DNA from 3 places in the Exiguobacterium sp. s16 genome. Region 3 is predicted to be linked to each of the others. Evidence: riboswitches for the same ligand, from Rfam matches in the RefSeq annotation. Region 3 holds a riboswitch; each other region holds the start of a gene.
The links. A riboswitch is a leader RNA that binds a small molecule or an ion and turns the genes downstream of it on or off. The one in region 3 is predicted to bind thiamine pyrophosphate.
Positions count from the first base shown of each region.

Region 1: it holds a riboswitch for thiamine pyrophosphate, as region 3 does, so the genes downstream of both, thiT (energy-coupled thiamine transporter ThiT) here and tenA (thiaminase II) in region 3, are expected to answer to the same signal.
Region 2: it holds a riboswitch for thiamine pyrophosphate, as region 3 does, so the genes downstream of both, KNP86_RS06205 (YkoF family thiamine/hydroxymethylpyrimidine-binding protein) here and tenA (thiaminase II) in region 3, are expected to answer to the same signal.

Region 1 covers NZ_JACSLM010000001.1:440,593-445,103, forward strand. Annotated here, with positions in the region: gene pknB (Stk1 family PASTA domain-containing Ser/Thr kinase) at 1-636, shown strand, start outside; gene rsgA (ribosome small subunit-dependent GTPase A) at 681-1,565, shown strand; gene rpe (ribulose-phosphate 3-epimerase) at 1,567-2,223, shown strand; TPP riboswitch at 2,243-2,343, shown strand; gene thiT (energy-coupled thiamine transporter ThiT) at 2,420-2,992, shown strand; gene KNP86_RS02295 (thiamine diphosphokinase) at 2,992-3,579, shown strand; gene rpmB (50S ribosomal protein L28) at 3,638-3,826, opposite strand; gene KNP86_RS02305 (Asp23/Gls24 family envelope stress response protein) at 4,080-4,442, shown strand; gene KNP86_RS02310 (DAK2 domain-containing protein) at 4,465-4,511, shown strand, end outside.
Region 2 covers NZ_JACSLM010000002.1:525,415-529,925, forward strand. Annotated here, with positions in the region: gene KNP86_RS06190 (SMP-30/gluconolactonase/LRE family protein) at 1-374, shown strand, start outside; gene KNP86_RS06195 (hypothetical protein) at 387-650, shown strand; gene KNP86_RS06200 (GTP-binding protein) at 753-1,946, shown strand; TPP riboswitch at 2,009-2,109, shown strand; gene KNP86_RS06205 (YkoF family thiamine/hydroxymethylpyrimidine-binding protein) at 2,189-2,782, shown strand; gene KNP86_RS06210 (ECF transporter S component) at 2,775-3,350, shown strand; gene KNP86_RS06215 (ABC transporter ATP-binding protein) at 3,343-4,089, shown strand; gene KNP86_RS06220 (ABC transporter ATP-binding protein) at 4,065-4,511, shown strand, end outside.
Region 3 covers NZ_JACSLM010000003.1:65,549-70,059, forward strand. Annotated here, with positions in the region: gene pelF (GT4 family glycosyltransferase PelF) at 1-475, shown strand, start outside; gene pelG (exopolysaccharide Pel transporter PelG) at 456-1,904, shown strand; TPP riboswitch at 1,966-2,070, shown strand; gene tenA (thiaminase II) at 2,153-2,827, shown strand; gene thiM (hydroxyethylthiazole kinase) at 2,824-3,612, shown strand; gene thiD (bifunctional hydroxymethylpyrimidine kinase/phosphomethylpyrimidine kinase) at 3,612-4,448, shown strand; gene thiE (thiamine phosphate synthase) at 4,420-4,511, shown strand, end outside.

The DNA of each region.
Region 1 (4,511 bases), on a different contig from region 3:
GCCGAGCGGACGCTCAAAGATCTTGAGTTCACGGACATCGAGATTCAGTCGGAGGCATCCGAGACGGTCGATAGCGGGGATGTCATCTCCCAATCGATCGCCCCAGGCAACGAGGTCGTCCCATCTGAAGAGACGGTGACGCTCGTCGTCTCGACCGGCAGCAATAAAATCGAACTCGCCAACTTGGCGGGCTATACGTTCGAGGAAGCGACAACGTATGCCGAACAGAATAGCTTGAAAATCGTCAAACGTGATGAGTATTCAACGAGCGTTCCTGCGAATCAAATCATCCGTCAACTCCCGACGGCCGGTACGGCAGTCGACCCGGGGACGGAACTGACCGTCATCGTGTCACAAGGGGTAGAACCGACGGACGTCTCGATTGAACGGGAAGTCAACGTCGAAATCGAGCCGCCCGCTGAAGGCGAAGAAGCCGAGGCACTCGAAGTCGTCATTCGGACGGTCGACGCCCGTGGCGAAGTCGAGGTGTTGCGTGATAAGATAACGGAGACAACGACTTACTCGTATACGCTCGTCATCGCACCGGACGAAGTCGGAACCGCGACGATTGAAGTCGACGGCGAAGTCGTTCGCACGGATACGGTGACTTACGCACAAGCAAAAGATTCACAATGAAGAGGTGGCGTGCGCGTCGCCTCTTTTTCTAAGGAGGGAATGGAATGAAAGGTACGATTATTCGATTACAAGGCGGATTTTATGACGTCATGACGGAAGAAAAACAAGAGATCCGTTGTCGCGCCCGCGGCAATTTCCGCAACCGGAACATCTCGCCGGTCGTCGGTGACGATGTCGACATCCAAGACCAAGGGGATGGTACCGGTTATATATTGGCTGTTGACGAGCGGTCGAACCATCTCGTCCGCCCGCCGATTGCCAACATCGATCAAGCGTTCTTGTTATTCTCGGTAAAAGAGCCGGCGTTCTCGTTCCATCTGCTCGACCGTTTCCTCGTCTTGATCGAGTCGAAGCAAGTCCATCCGATTATCGTTTTGACGAAAATGGATTTGTTGACGGAGGCGGAACGGGAGAAGATTCACGAAGCAGCGGCTTTATATCGTTCCATCGGCTATGAGGTCATCGAGACGTCGACCGAGGACGGGTCGGGGATCGAAAAAATCCGCGGGTCGTTTAAGGAGAAGACGAGTGTGTTCGCCGGACAGACCGGGGTCGGTAAGAGTTCGCTCTTGAACGCGGTCGCACCTGAGCTTGAACTTGCAACCGGGAAGATCTCGAAATCACTTGGGCGCGGTAAGCACACGACGCGTCACGTCACGCTGATCACGCTCGCTGACGGGCTCGTGGCCGATACGCCTGGTTTCTCGAGCCTCGAGTTCCCAGAAGAACTCGAAGTCGAAGAGATGCGCTGGTGTTTCCCTGAGTTCGTCGAGCGGCATGATGACTGTAAATTCCGCGGTTGTGCCCATTTGAACGAACCAGGTTGTGCCGTCAAAGCGGCCGTCGAGGCGGGAGAAATCGCTTCCACCCGCTATGAGAATTATGTTACGTTTATGGCAGAGTTAAACGATAGACAACGGAGGTACTAACATGATTAAAATTGCACCATCGATTTTAGCGGCGGACTTCGCCAATTTAGAGGCAGAAGTGAAGGCGGTCCAAGAGGCCGGAGCGGATTACATCCATTTTGACGTCATGGACGGTCAATTCGTCCCGAACATCTCAATCGGCCTACCGGTGTTAGCGAGCTTACGGAAGAAGTCGGACATGGTACTCGACGTCCATTTGATGATCGACCAGCCCGAACGGTTCGTCGAAGATTTCATCAAGGCCGGGGCGGATATCGTCACGGTTCACGTTGAAGCGACGAATCATTTGCATCGCGTGTTGCAACAAATCAAAGCGGCCGGCGCCAAGTGTGGTGTCGTCTTGAATCCGCATACGCCGCTGTCATCGATTGAACACGTGCTCGGTGACGTCGACATGGTGCTCCTCATGACGGTGAACCCTGGCTTTGGGGGCCAGGCATTCATCGAATCGGTCGTCCCGAAAATCTCGGCGCTGAGCGAGATGCGCCAAGCGCGTCGTCTCGACTTTGAAATCGAGATTGACGGCGGTGTCAACGCAGAGACGGCGAAATTATGCATCGACGCTGGCGCTGATGTGCTCGTGGCTGGTTCAGCCATCTATAACGAGCCGAGCTATAAAGACGCAATCGATAGCATTCGTCACGCTTCTCGTGTATAATCGTCGATAGAACAACAAATATTGTCGCAAGGGGTGTCACATTCTGTGGCTGAGAGGCATTTGCTAACCCTTTGAACCTGTTCCGTTCACACGGACGTAGGGATGTGGCGAAAATGCACGTTGCTACTCGATAGCAGCATGGCGTTTACGTCATGCTGCTTTTTGTCGTTCGCTCATATAATAAGGAGGGAATAAGATGAAACAACGTTTAAAACTACAGGCGCTCATTGAAATCTCATTGTTCGCCGCACTCGGCTTGATCTTTGATTTGCTCATCCCGTTCCGGATGCCGCAGGGCGGATCGATCAGCCTGGCGATGTTGCCGATCTTTGTGATGGCGTACCGCCATGGATTAAAAGGCGGACTGGCGACAGGAGCGCTCGTCGGAACGCTGCAACTGCTGTTCGGGGCTTACATCTTCACACCGGTCCAGTTCCTGCTCGACTACACGTTCGCTTACGGTGTCGTCGGGATGGCCGGACTGTTCGCTGGTCAAGTGAAACGGGCCGCCAAGGACGAGGCGAAAAAGACGCTCGTCGTCTACTTGGTGCTCGGGGCGCTCCTCGGTTCTTTGCTTCGCTACGGCGCCCACGTCTTATCAGGGATCGTCTTCTTCGCCGAGTACGCGGAAGGGCCGGTCGTCGCCTATTCGTTCGCTTATAACATGACGTATATGTTGCCGTCCTTCCTCGTGTCGGCCGTCGTCCTCGTTCTCTTGTTCGTCTCGGCACCACGTTTCGCCACGCTCGCGACCCGGGGTCTCCGCTAATGCGGGTGTTGATTGTGGCGGCCAGCCCGGAACCAATCTCGGGACTCCCGCGTGACGTCGATTACATCATCGGCGTCGACGGGGGATACGAGACACTGTTGAACCACGGGCTGAACCCGGATCTCGTCGTCGGCGATTTCGATTCCTTCACGGGCGAAGTGCCGATTGACGCCGTCCGTTACCCATCTGAAAAAGACGTGACCGACCTCGAGATTGCGCTCGAGGCGGCCCGTGGACACGGGGCGACGGAGATGCTCGTGTACGGCGCTCTCGGTGGACGCCTCGACATGACGCTCGGCAATATCGGACTGCTCGAGGCATATCCAGAGATGCGTTTGTTCACGGCCGGGCAAACCATTCGTCTTGTTGGAGCTGGGCGTCACGAGCTCCCACGTCAAGCTGATCATTATTTGTCGCTCATCCCGTGGAAGCGGGCGAACGTGTCAATCCGCGGCGTCAAATATCCGCTCGACCGTCACGATGTCGTCAGCCATGAGGCGCTCACGATCTCGAACGAGTGGGCCGGCGAATCAGCGGATTTGATCGTGCACGAAGGTATGGTCCTCGTGCTGTATATCAAAAAATGAACACAAAAAAATCCCATCGGCGAATGCCGCTGGGATTTATTTCGTTCGTGTATAAAAATTATACGCGTTCAACGAGACCTGATTTAAGAGCGCGAGCTGAAACCCAAACTCGTTTAGGTTTACCGTCAACGAGAATACGAACTTTTTGTACGTTTACACCCCAAGTGCGTTTTGTCTTGTTGAGTGCGTGCGAACGGTTGTTACCTGATTTAGGTGATTTACCTGTTACGTAGCATTTACGTGCCATGCGTTTCCCCTCCTTTTTTATGTGGGTTCGTCCTAATAGACACTCGTTTATATTAGCACGGGTTTTTTCACGATGCAACTAGAAAATCATAGGATGACAAGAAAAAAACTTGACATTACTGGAAAGGATTTTAATAATGAATGAGGGTTACGGCTACAATTGACCGAGTTTATGGAGCAGGTTCTTTTAATAACTAGGTACTTATTGTAGAATGTAGTGAAGGAATCATTCCGAATGAAGGAGGCTACTCCATATGGCAATTGAAATGAAGACAACATATGGCAATATTGACATCACGAACGACGTGGTCGCAACACTCGCAGGCGGTGCGGCGATGGAATGTTTCGGCGTTGTGGGAATGGCGTCTCAAGCTCAATTGAAAGACGGGATTGCAGAACTATTGAAGCGTGAAAACTACGCCCGAGGCGTGGTCGTACGTCAAGATGGAGAAGACGTACATATCGACATGCACATCATTGTGAGTTACGGGACGAAAGTGTCGGAAGTCGCATATAACGTGCAAAGCCGTGTAAAATACACGCTCGGTGAAACTTTAGGATTAAACGTTTCGTCGGTAAACATATTCGTACAAGGCGTTCGTCTGACGAATGACTGACGAGAACGAAGGAGGATTTGGTGTGGGTTTAAAACGTTTAGATGGATTGGTGTTCGCGAACATGGTCGC
Region 2 (4,511 bases), on a different contig from region 3:
TCCGCAAATACCCGTTCGACTTGAAAACAGGAACACTCGGGGATGGGGAAGTCGTCATCGATTTCAAAGATGAGGAAGGATTCCCGGACGGCATGACATCCGATGAGGACGGCTTTTTATGGATTGCCCACTTCGCGGGCGGACGCGTCTCGCGCTGGAACCCGAAGACGGGTGAAAAAGTGCTCGAGGTGCTCGTGCCGGCCCCGAACGTCACGTCATGCTGTTTCGTCGGTGATGACTTGAAACAACTTGCGATCACGACGGCGCGCGAAGGAATGGATGACGCGGCGCTCGAGGCCCATCCGGACGCAGGGTCGGTCTTTAAAATTGATACAGATGTGAAAGGGATGCCGCTCTATCGGTTTGGTCGATAAGGAGGTACGAAGATGGTAAAACGATTGCTCGTTCGTGCGGGAATCGGTTTGGCGCTCGCGGCGGTCGCCCGGGTCGGGATTCAAAAGCTGTTGGAGGCAAACCGGGAAGACGATCATACGTATTTGAATCCGCGGTGGGATGAGACGCCGAGTGTGGATGCCGACAAGGACGCGGATGAGGTCGGTCTGACCCAGCTCGACTCGATTTATCGAGCCGAATGGCAGGCGAACGCCTATCCACGCTCAGAGGCCGAACGCAAGGCGTTAGAGGAATAGGCAGGAGAACACGTCCGGAAACGGGCGTGTTTTTTTCTTGACAAGACGTCACCGACCCGTCATTATCTAAAAAGTAATCATTACGATTTAGGAGTGGGTAGAATGAGACGAATCCCGATCACCGTGCTGTCCGGTTATTTAGGAAGCGGTAAGACGACACTATTGAACCACATATTGAACAATCGGACGGGCAAGAAATACGCCGTCATCGTCAACGACATGAGCGAGTTGAATATCGATGAGCGATTGATTGAACAGGGCGGTTTTTCAAGGACGGACGAAAAGTTGGTCGAACTATCGAACGGCTGCATCTGTTGCACGCTCCGTGAGGACCTGCTCGAGGCGGTAGCAGAGCTTGCGAACGAGCGGGACCTCGACGGAATCATCATCGAGTCGTCCGGTATCTCAGAGCCGATCCCGGTCGCCCAAACGTTTACATATGCCGATGACGCCCTCGGCATCGATTTGACGAGCCGAGTCTATATCGATGCGATGGTGACCGTCGTCGATGCGTTTCGGTTCTTAACAGATTTCAACTCGGGCGAGTCCCTCCATGAACGCAAGCAGGCGATCGAGGCGACGGACGTCCGCGAAGTCGTCGACCTGCTCGTCGACCAAGTCGAATTCGCCGATATCATCGTCTTGAACAAGGCGGATCGCGTGACCGAGACCGAACTCGTCGAGATGACCGGACTGTTGAAGGCGCTCAACCCAACCGCGAAGCTGTTGACGTCTGTCCATGCGAACGTGGAATTGACCGAGCTGTTGGATGTCAATTTGTTCGATTTCGAACAGGCGATGCATGCGGCCGGGTGGATTCAAGAACTTGAGACAGATGTGCACACGCCGGAGACGGAAGAATACGGCATCAGTTCATTCGTCTATCGTCGGCGTCGGCCGTTCCACCCGGAGCGTCTCCATGCCTGGATCGAGGCGTTCCCGGAAGAAATCGTCCGCGCGAAAGGGTTCTTATGGATTGCTTCCCGGAACGACCTCGCCTGTCTGTTTTCACAAGCGGGCTACGCCTCGACGCTCGAACATGCCGGGCGCTGGCTCGCGACGCTTCCGGAAGATGAGCGTCATCACATGTTCGCGGCCGAACCGGAACTCGCCGCCGACTATGTCGAACCGTACGGGGACCGACAGACGGAGCTCGTCTTGATCGGGCAGCGGATGGATCGTTCGGTCATCGAGGCCGGACTCGACGCGTGTCTGTTGACAGATGAGGAAATAGCGTTAGATTGGTCGACGCTCCGGGACACACTTCCGGGGAACGAGGTCGTCACGTTCTCATAAGACCGTTTACAAAATGAAAGCGGTCGTCTATACTGATTCTTGCATGAACAACCGCATACATTGGACTACACTAGGGGTGCTTCGGCTGAGATGTGAGCATGGCTCCAATCCCTTATGACTCGATCCGGGTAATACCGGCGTGAGGAAGTGTGGCACTTTTTCTAATGGATTAAAATTGGACGAGTGGCCGCATTCTCATGGATGCGGCTTTTTTGTGTACACATAATAAGGGGGAATAGAACATGAACAAACAATGTGGAACGAGCCCGATCGTCGGGTTCCGCTTTACACTGAGCCCGATGACGACCGATTTCGTGAGCATCATCAAAGGGGCGTTGAAGGAGACGGATTTACAAAACGTCTGGCGACATACCGATGACGTGTCGACGGTCATCCGTGGACGAAGTGAGCATGTATTCGATGTGGCTAAGACCGTGCTGTCACACGCGACGAAGACAGGGGAACATGTGTCGATGAGCGGGACGTTCTCGGTCGGGTGTCCAGGGGATACGGCCGGAGATGAAGTGCTCGTTGTGTCGAGCGAACCGCTTAATGGTCCCGTCGGTCCGCAATATGTCTCCTCACAGTTCGCGCTCTATCCGCTCGGTGATGACGACTATATGGACATCATCTACGAAGAAATCGCTTTTGCGAAAGAGCGAGGTGTCTTCAATGACTCGATGCATTACGCCTCAGGTATACATGGGGACATCGAGCCGGTGTTCGCTTTCTATGAGGCGACGTTTGATCGCGTCCGACAGAAGACAAGCCACGTCGTCATGACGGTGACGTTCAGCGTGAACAGTCCGTCACACGAGGGACGCATGGATGCTTAAATCGTGGAAGTTAAAAGAGATCGTCTTGTTGTCGATTTTATCGGTCGTGTTCGCGGTGGTCTATTTGGCGTTCGTCCATGCTGGGAACTTGTGGGCCGGTCTGATTGGACCAATCGCCTACGAATGGATTTTTGGGATATGGTTCATCGTCTCGATTATCGCAGCTTATATCATTCGCAAGCCTGGGGCTGCATTCTTGTCCGAAGTGCTTGCGGCGACGATTGAGATGATGATTGGCAACGCCATCGGACCGCGCATCATTTTAGTCGGGATCGTTCAAGGGATCGGCGCCGAAGCGGCGTTCGCTTTGACGGGTTATAAACGCTATGATCTTTGGGTGCTCATGCTCGCCGGATTCAGTGCTGCTGTGACAAGTTTCGCATATACGTACGTCATGGGAGGGCTCAATGCCCTCAGTCCGACATATGTGGCTACGATGTTCGCACTACGCGCAACGAGCGGGATGTTGATTGCTGGTCTGGGCGGTAAGATTTTGAGCGACTTGTTGCTTCGGACGGGCGCGCTTGATGGGTATGCTCTCGCGCGACAGGACCGTATGCATGGTTGAGGCAGAACATCTGACATTTCGTTATCCGAACAAGAAATGCGATGTCTTGACGGATATCACACTACGTCTAACAAAAGGGAGAACGGTCATTACAGGGGCAAGTGGGTCGGGAAAATCAACATTGCTCGCTTTGATGAATCGTCTCTATCCGGACAATTGTGATGGCATCGTGACGGGCAGACTGCACTTGTTCGATCGCTCTTATGATACGTATGAAGCTGGCGAAGTGAACCGGCGCGTCGGAACGGTCTTTCAGGACCCGGACAGTCAGTTCGTCATGCAGACGGTCGAAGAAGAATTGATTTTCACGCTCGAAAACTTTGCCGTCGCGAGAGACGAGATGATGGCCCGTGTCACCACAATGTTAGAGGCGTTGCATTTGACCGATTATCGTCACCGTACCATTCATGACCTATCGGGGGGTGAGAAGCAGCAAATTGCCGTCGCTTGTGCCTTGATTGGCCGCCCCGAGTGGCTCCTCCTCGATGAGCCGCTCGCTCACCTCGATCCTGAGACCGCCCATCATTTCGTTCGTTGGCTCGACGGCGTCGCACAGACCGTAAACGTTGTCGTCATCGAGCATCGGCCATACATATGGGGTGATTTTTTTGACCGACAAATAAAGCTCGTGAGTGGGCGCATCGACTATGATGGACCGTTCATCGTCCGACCAGATTATGCGTTCTCTCCAATTAAAGTTGAACAAGGAAAAAAATGTTATTTCACATACCGGAATTAAAACGAAAAACATTTCAATTAGCAGCGAGCGAGTTAAAGGTCGCTGAGGGTGATCTCATTGCGGTGCTCGGTCGAAATGGTAGCGGAAAGTCGACATGGCTGCGAAGCCTAGCCCGGAAACATCGTGAAGTCGGCCTCGTCCCGCAATCACCGGCGCATCTATTCGTTACGAATGATGTGACCCGAGAACTCGCATATGGCCATAATCGCCCGATTGAGGACGTCTTAACGCGGCTCGGGCTCGAATCAGTGCGTGACCACCATCCACTCTCCCTTAGTCACGGTCAAAAACGAAGGCTCGCCATCGGAGTGATGATGCTGTCTAATAAACAACTGATTGCGTTTGATGAACCGACTGCCGGACAAGACGAGGTATCGCTTCGTGCGCTCTATGACTTAATGGTCGAACGAACACGATCCGGC
Region 3 (4,511 bases):
CATGGGACCGCTCGATGAGGATGAGGAATATGCGGAAGAGTGCCGGTTGCTCATCGAACAGAGCGGGCTGACCGATTATGTCGAGCTCGCCGGAAAGGTTGATGTCCAAGCCTATTTGCCGAAGTTTGATTTACTTCTGTTGACGAGTATCTCGGAAGGTCAACCGCTCGCGATTCTTGAAGGCATGGCAGCCGGCATCCCGTGGGTCGCGACCGATGTCGGGGCTTGTTCCGAGCTCCTGTACGGCCGAGAAGACGACCCGTTCGGTCCAGCCGGGTTTATCGTGCCCCCGGTTCATCCGGAAGCGGTCGCGGACAAGGTCGAGTGGATGATGGATTATCCGCAGGAACGGATGCGGTTCGGTAAGAACGGGCGGGAGCGGGTCCGCCAATACTATCGTCTCCAACAAGTCGTGGACCGCTACAAGGCCATCTATGAAACGAGGAGGGAACAGTATGGCGGGCATCGGGTTTAAGTTGCAGAAGTTGTTCCAAGAAGACTACTATTCGTCCAGGTTGAAGGCGTACACGTTCTCGGGCCTCGTCACATCCGGACCGTGGTTGATCGTCATCTTGGTCGTCGGGACGATTCAATGGTTGGCGTTCCAAATGCCGACGTTATCGCTCGCCGAACGGACGCTCTTCATGATCTCGGTCTCGTACGCGTTCATCTTCTCGCAAATCTTGTTCAGCTTCCAACAGCTCGTCGTCACCCGATACGTGGCGGACTTGTTTTACGAGAAGAAAGCGCATGAGATTTTCCCGGTGTTCACCGGGATGCTCAAAGTGACGATCCTCGTTGCAGGCTTGCTGTATAGTATCTTTTGGCTATTGTCGCCGCTCGATTTTCTGTACAAACTGACGTTGTTCGTTTTATTCATGACGATTAACGTCATCTGGGTCATGTTCTTGTTTTTAAGTGCCGCCAAGTATTATCAAGCGGTGGCCTATAGCTTCTTGCTCGGCGGACTCATCTCGGTCGGGAGCGTCTATGCGATTAGCCGTCTCATGGTCGACCCGTCGAGTCTCGAGCTATTGCTCGGTTTCACGGTCGGGATGATTGTGACGTTGTTCGGGTTGTTCTTCGCGATGCTCCGGACGTTCCCACTCCGCTACGCCGTGAAAGAGTTCTCTTACTTCAAGTACTTCGACCGCTATCCAGACTTGTTCGCCATCGGCGTGTTGTACGTGCTCGGGATTTGGGTCACGAACTTTATCATCTGGTTCGGAGAAGGACGCGTCATCATCGCGGACTCGTTCTTGTTCAATCCGTATTATGACACGGCCATCTTTTGGTCGTACTTGACGATCATCCCGACGCAACTGCTATTCGTCGTCGCCGTCGAGACACGATTTTATGAGCGTTATCGTACGTTTTATGGACTGATCAACTACGGCGGGGCGCTCCATCAAATCGAGAAGGCGAAACAGACGATGACGTCCGTGTTGAAAAATGAGCTGATTCGACTCGCGCGCAGCCAAGGCGTCGTGACGTTGTTCGCCATCCTGATGGCAGGGGTGTTCGTCGGTTGGATCGGTGTGCCGGACGAAATCGGTCAAATCTTTCGGATGACGACGCTCGCGGCGTTCGCGAACGCGATGATCCTTATTTTGACGTTGTTGTTGCTCTATTTCGAGGATCGACGAGGGGCATTGTTCGTCAACATCTCGTTCTTCACGTTGAATGCGTTGTTCACGCTCTTGCTCTTGCCGCGCGGCATCGATTGGTACGGCGTCGGCTTTGCCGTCAGCACGACAATCACGTTCTTCTTGGCCGGCCTGCGTTTGATTTATTACATGGGCAAAGTCGATTATTACGTGTTCGCGGCCTCGAATCGACGCAAGCTTGGCACCGAACGCTTCTCCCAAATGGGGACGTTGTTGAACCGTCGCTTCTCGCGATAAAGGGTTTTCAACAAAGATAAAGACTGATATGATGTGGTCGTAGACGACCGAATTTCATAATGTTTACCACTAGGGGAGTCGCGTGACGCGGCTGAGATGGACGAGGTCCAGACCCTTTGAACCTGATCTAGTTCACGCTAGCGTAGGGAAGTGGGCGAACCGATTGTTCTCGTACACTTTGTGTAAATCCGACGCCGCTTCCGTTATGGGAGGCGGCGTCTTTTTTTATAACAAAGGAGGAGACATGAATGACATTCACCGCACATCTTCGACAAGAGGCCGAGGCCTTGTTTCAAGCCAGCTTTGACCATCCGTTCGTCCGCGAGCTCGGAACAGGCGAACTCGACGAGGCGAAATTTAGGCATTACGTCATGCAAGATTCATACTATTTGAACCAGTTCTCCAAAGTACAGGCGAAAGGGGCGACCCTCGCCCCGAACATGGAAGTAGCGAGCCGCTTTTTGACGCACGCGCTCCATACCATCGAAGCGGAGCATGCGTTGCACCGTGAGTTTTTCACCTTGCTCAACGTGACGGAGGCGGAGTGGGCGACGTTTGAGCCGGCCCCGACGGCTTACGCCTATGCGCTCCATATGCAACAGGCCGGTCCGACGCTCGGTGATGTGCTCGCTTCGATTTTGCCGTGCTACTGGGTCTATTATGAGATCGGGGAGCGATTGAAAGATGCGACACCCGATCATCCGATCTATGCGACGTGGATTGCGACGTACGGTTCGGAATGGTTCCGCGATCTCGTCGAGGAACAGCTTGAACGGCTCGACGTGCTCGCCGGACAAGCGACAGCGGAAGAACGGGTCCGGTATCAACAGCTGTTCTTGAAGAGTTGTTATTATGAACATGCGTTTTGGGAAATGGCGTGGACGCTCGAGTCGTGGGATTTACCGGCGGGGGTGACACGATGAAGCGCGACTTATGGGACAAAGTCAGAGCCGAACGGCCACTCATCCATAACATTACGAATATCGTCGTCGCTAACTTTTCGGCGAACGGGTTGCTCGCCATCGGCGCTGCGCCGGTGATGGCGTCAGCCGTCGAAGAAGTCGCGGACATGGCGTCTGCGAGCGATGCGCTCGTACTCAATATCGGCACACTCGATGCGACGACGGAACGTACGATGATTCGAGCCGGACAGGCGGCGAATGAATCGAGCCGGCCGGTCGTCTTCGATCCGGTCGGTGTCGGGGCGACCGCGTTTCGACGTGACGTCGCTACATCCATTTTGCAACACGTCCGCGTGACGGTCATCCGAGGCAATGCCGGAGAAATCGCGACATTGATTGGTCTCGACGCGGCGGCGCGCGGCGTGGACGCTGGGGAAACGCGGGTTGATTTGAATCACATCGCACGCGCGGCGGCACGACGCTACAACTGTGTCGTTGCCGTGACCGGAGAGACGGATGTCGTCAGCGACGGGGACGCGACGATTGAAATCAAAGGCGGCACCGCAGCAATGGCCCGGACGACAGGGACCGGTTGTTTACTCAGTGCGGTCGTCGGTGCGTTCCTTGCGGTCGAATCCGACGCGTTGACGGCCACGGCGACAGCGCTCGCCGGATATGCGCGGTGCGGCGAACTGGCTACCGCTTTGGCGGATGGACCGGGCGACTTCCCCGTTCATTTCTTGAATGAACTCGGCAAGATGACAGCCGTCGAGTTGCCGAGCGACCGCATTGAGGTGGTGTCATGATGCGGCCGCAAGTATTGACGATTGCCGGTTCGGACTCTGGCGGGGGAGCAGGAATCCAAGCCGATTTGAAGACGTTTCAAGAGCTAGAGGTGTTCGGGACGAGCGTTCTGACGGCCGTCACCGCTCAAAATACGCGCGGGGTGCATGGGGTCGAAGCGGTGTCGCCGGAACTCATCACGCAACAACTCGATGCAATCGGTTCGGACTTTTCGATCGCAGCATGTAAGACCGGGATGTTATTTGATGCGGCGCGCATCGAGGCAGTCGCTACCGGGGTGAAACGTCATGTCTTCAACCGACTCGTCGTCGACCCGGTCATGATTGCGAAAGGAGGGGCCCCGCTTTTACAGGACACGGCGGTCGATGCGCTCAAGACCTCCTTGTTGCCACTCGCGACAGTCGTCACGCCGAACGTGCCGGAAGCGGAAGTGCTGACCGGGTTGACGATTCGATCGTTTAATGATCGTCTCGAGGCGGCTCGGCGGATGTTAGCGTACGGCGTGCGCGCGGTTATTTTAAAAGGCGGCCATCTCGAAGGTGAAACTGCCGAAGACTTGATCATGATGGAGTCGGAAGTGTTCCTTCTCTCGGCCCCGCGCATCCAGACGAGCGATACGCACGGTACCGGTTGTACATTTTCGGCGGCGCTTACAGCGGAACTTGCCAAAGGTCGTTCTATCATGGAGGCGGCGGTGACGGCGAAGCGGTTCATTCAAAGCGCCATCACCCATGGCCTTGAGATCGGCGCCGGACACGGACCGACGAACCATTGGGCATATGTGGCGTATGGAGAGGAGGGTGTGACGATTGAATCCATCAAGGCGGGCACTCGCTGAACAGTTGCGGCTTTACTTCGTATGCGGGACACCGAACACGAAAGACATGTTACGGACGGTCGA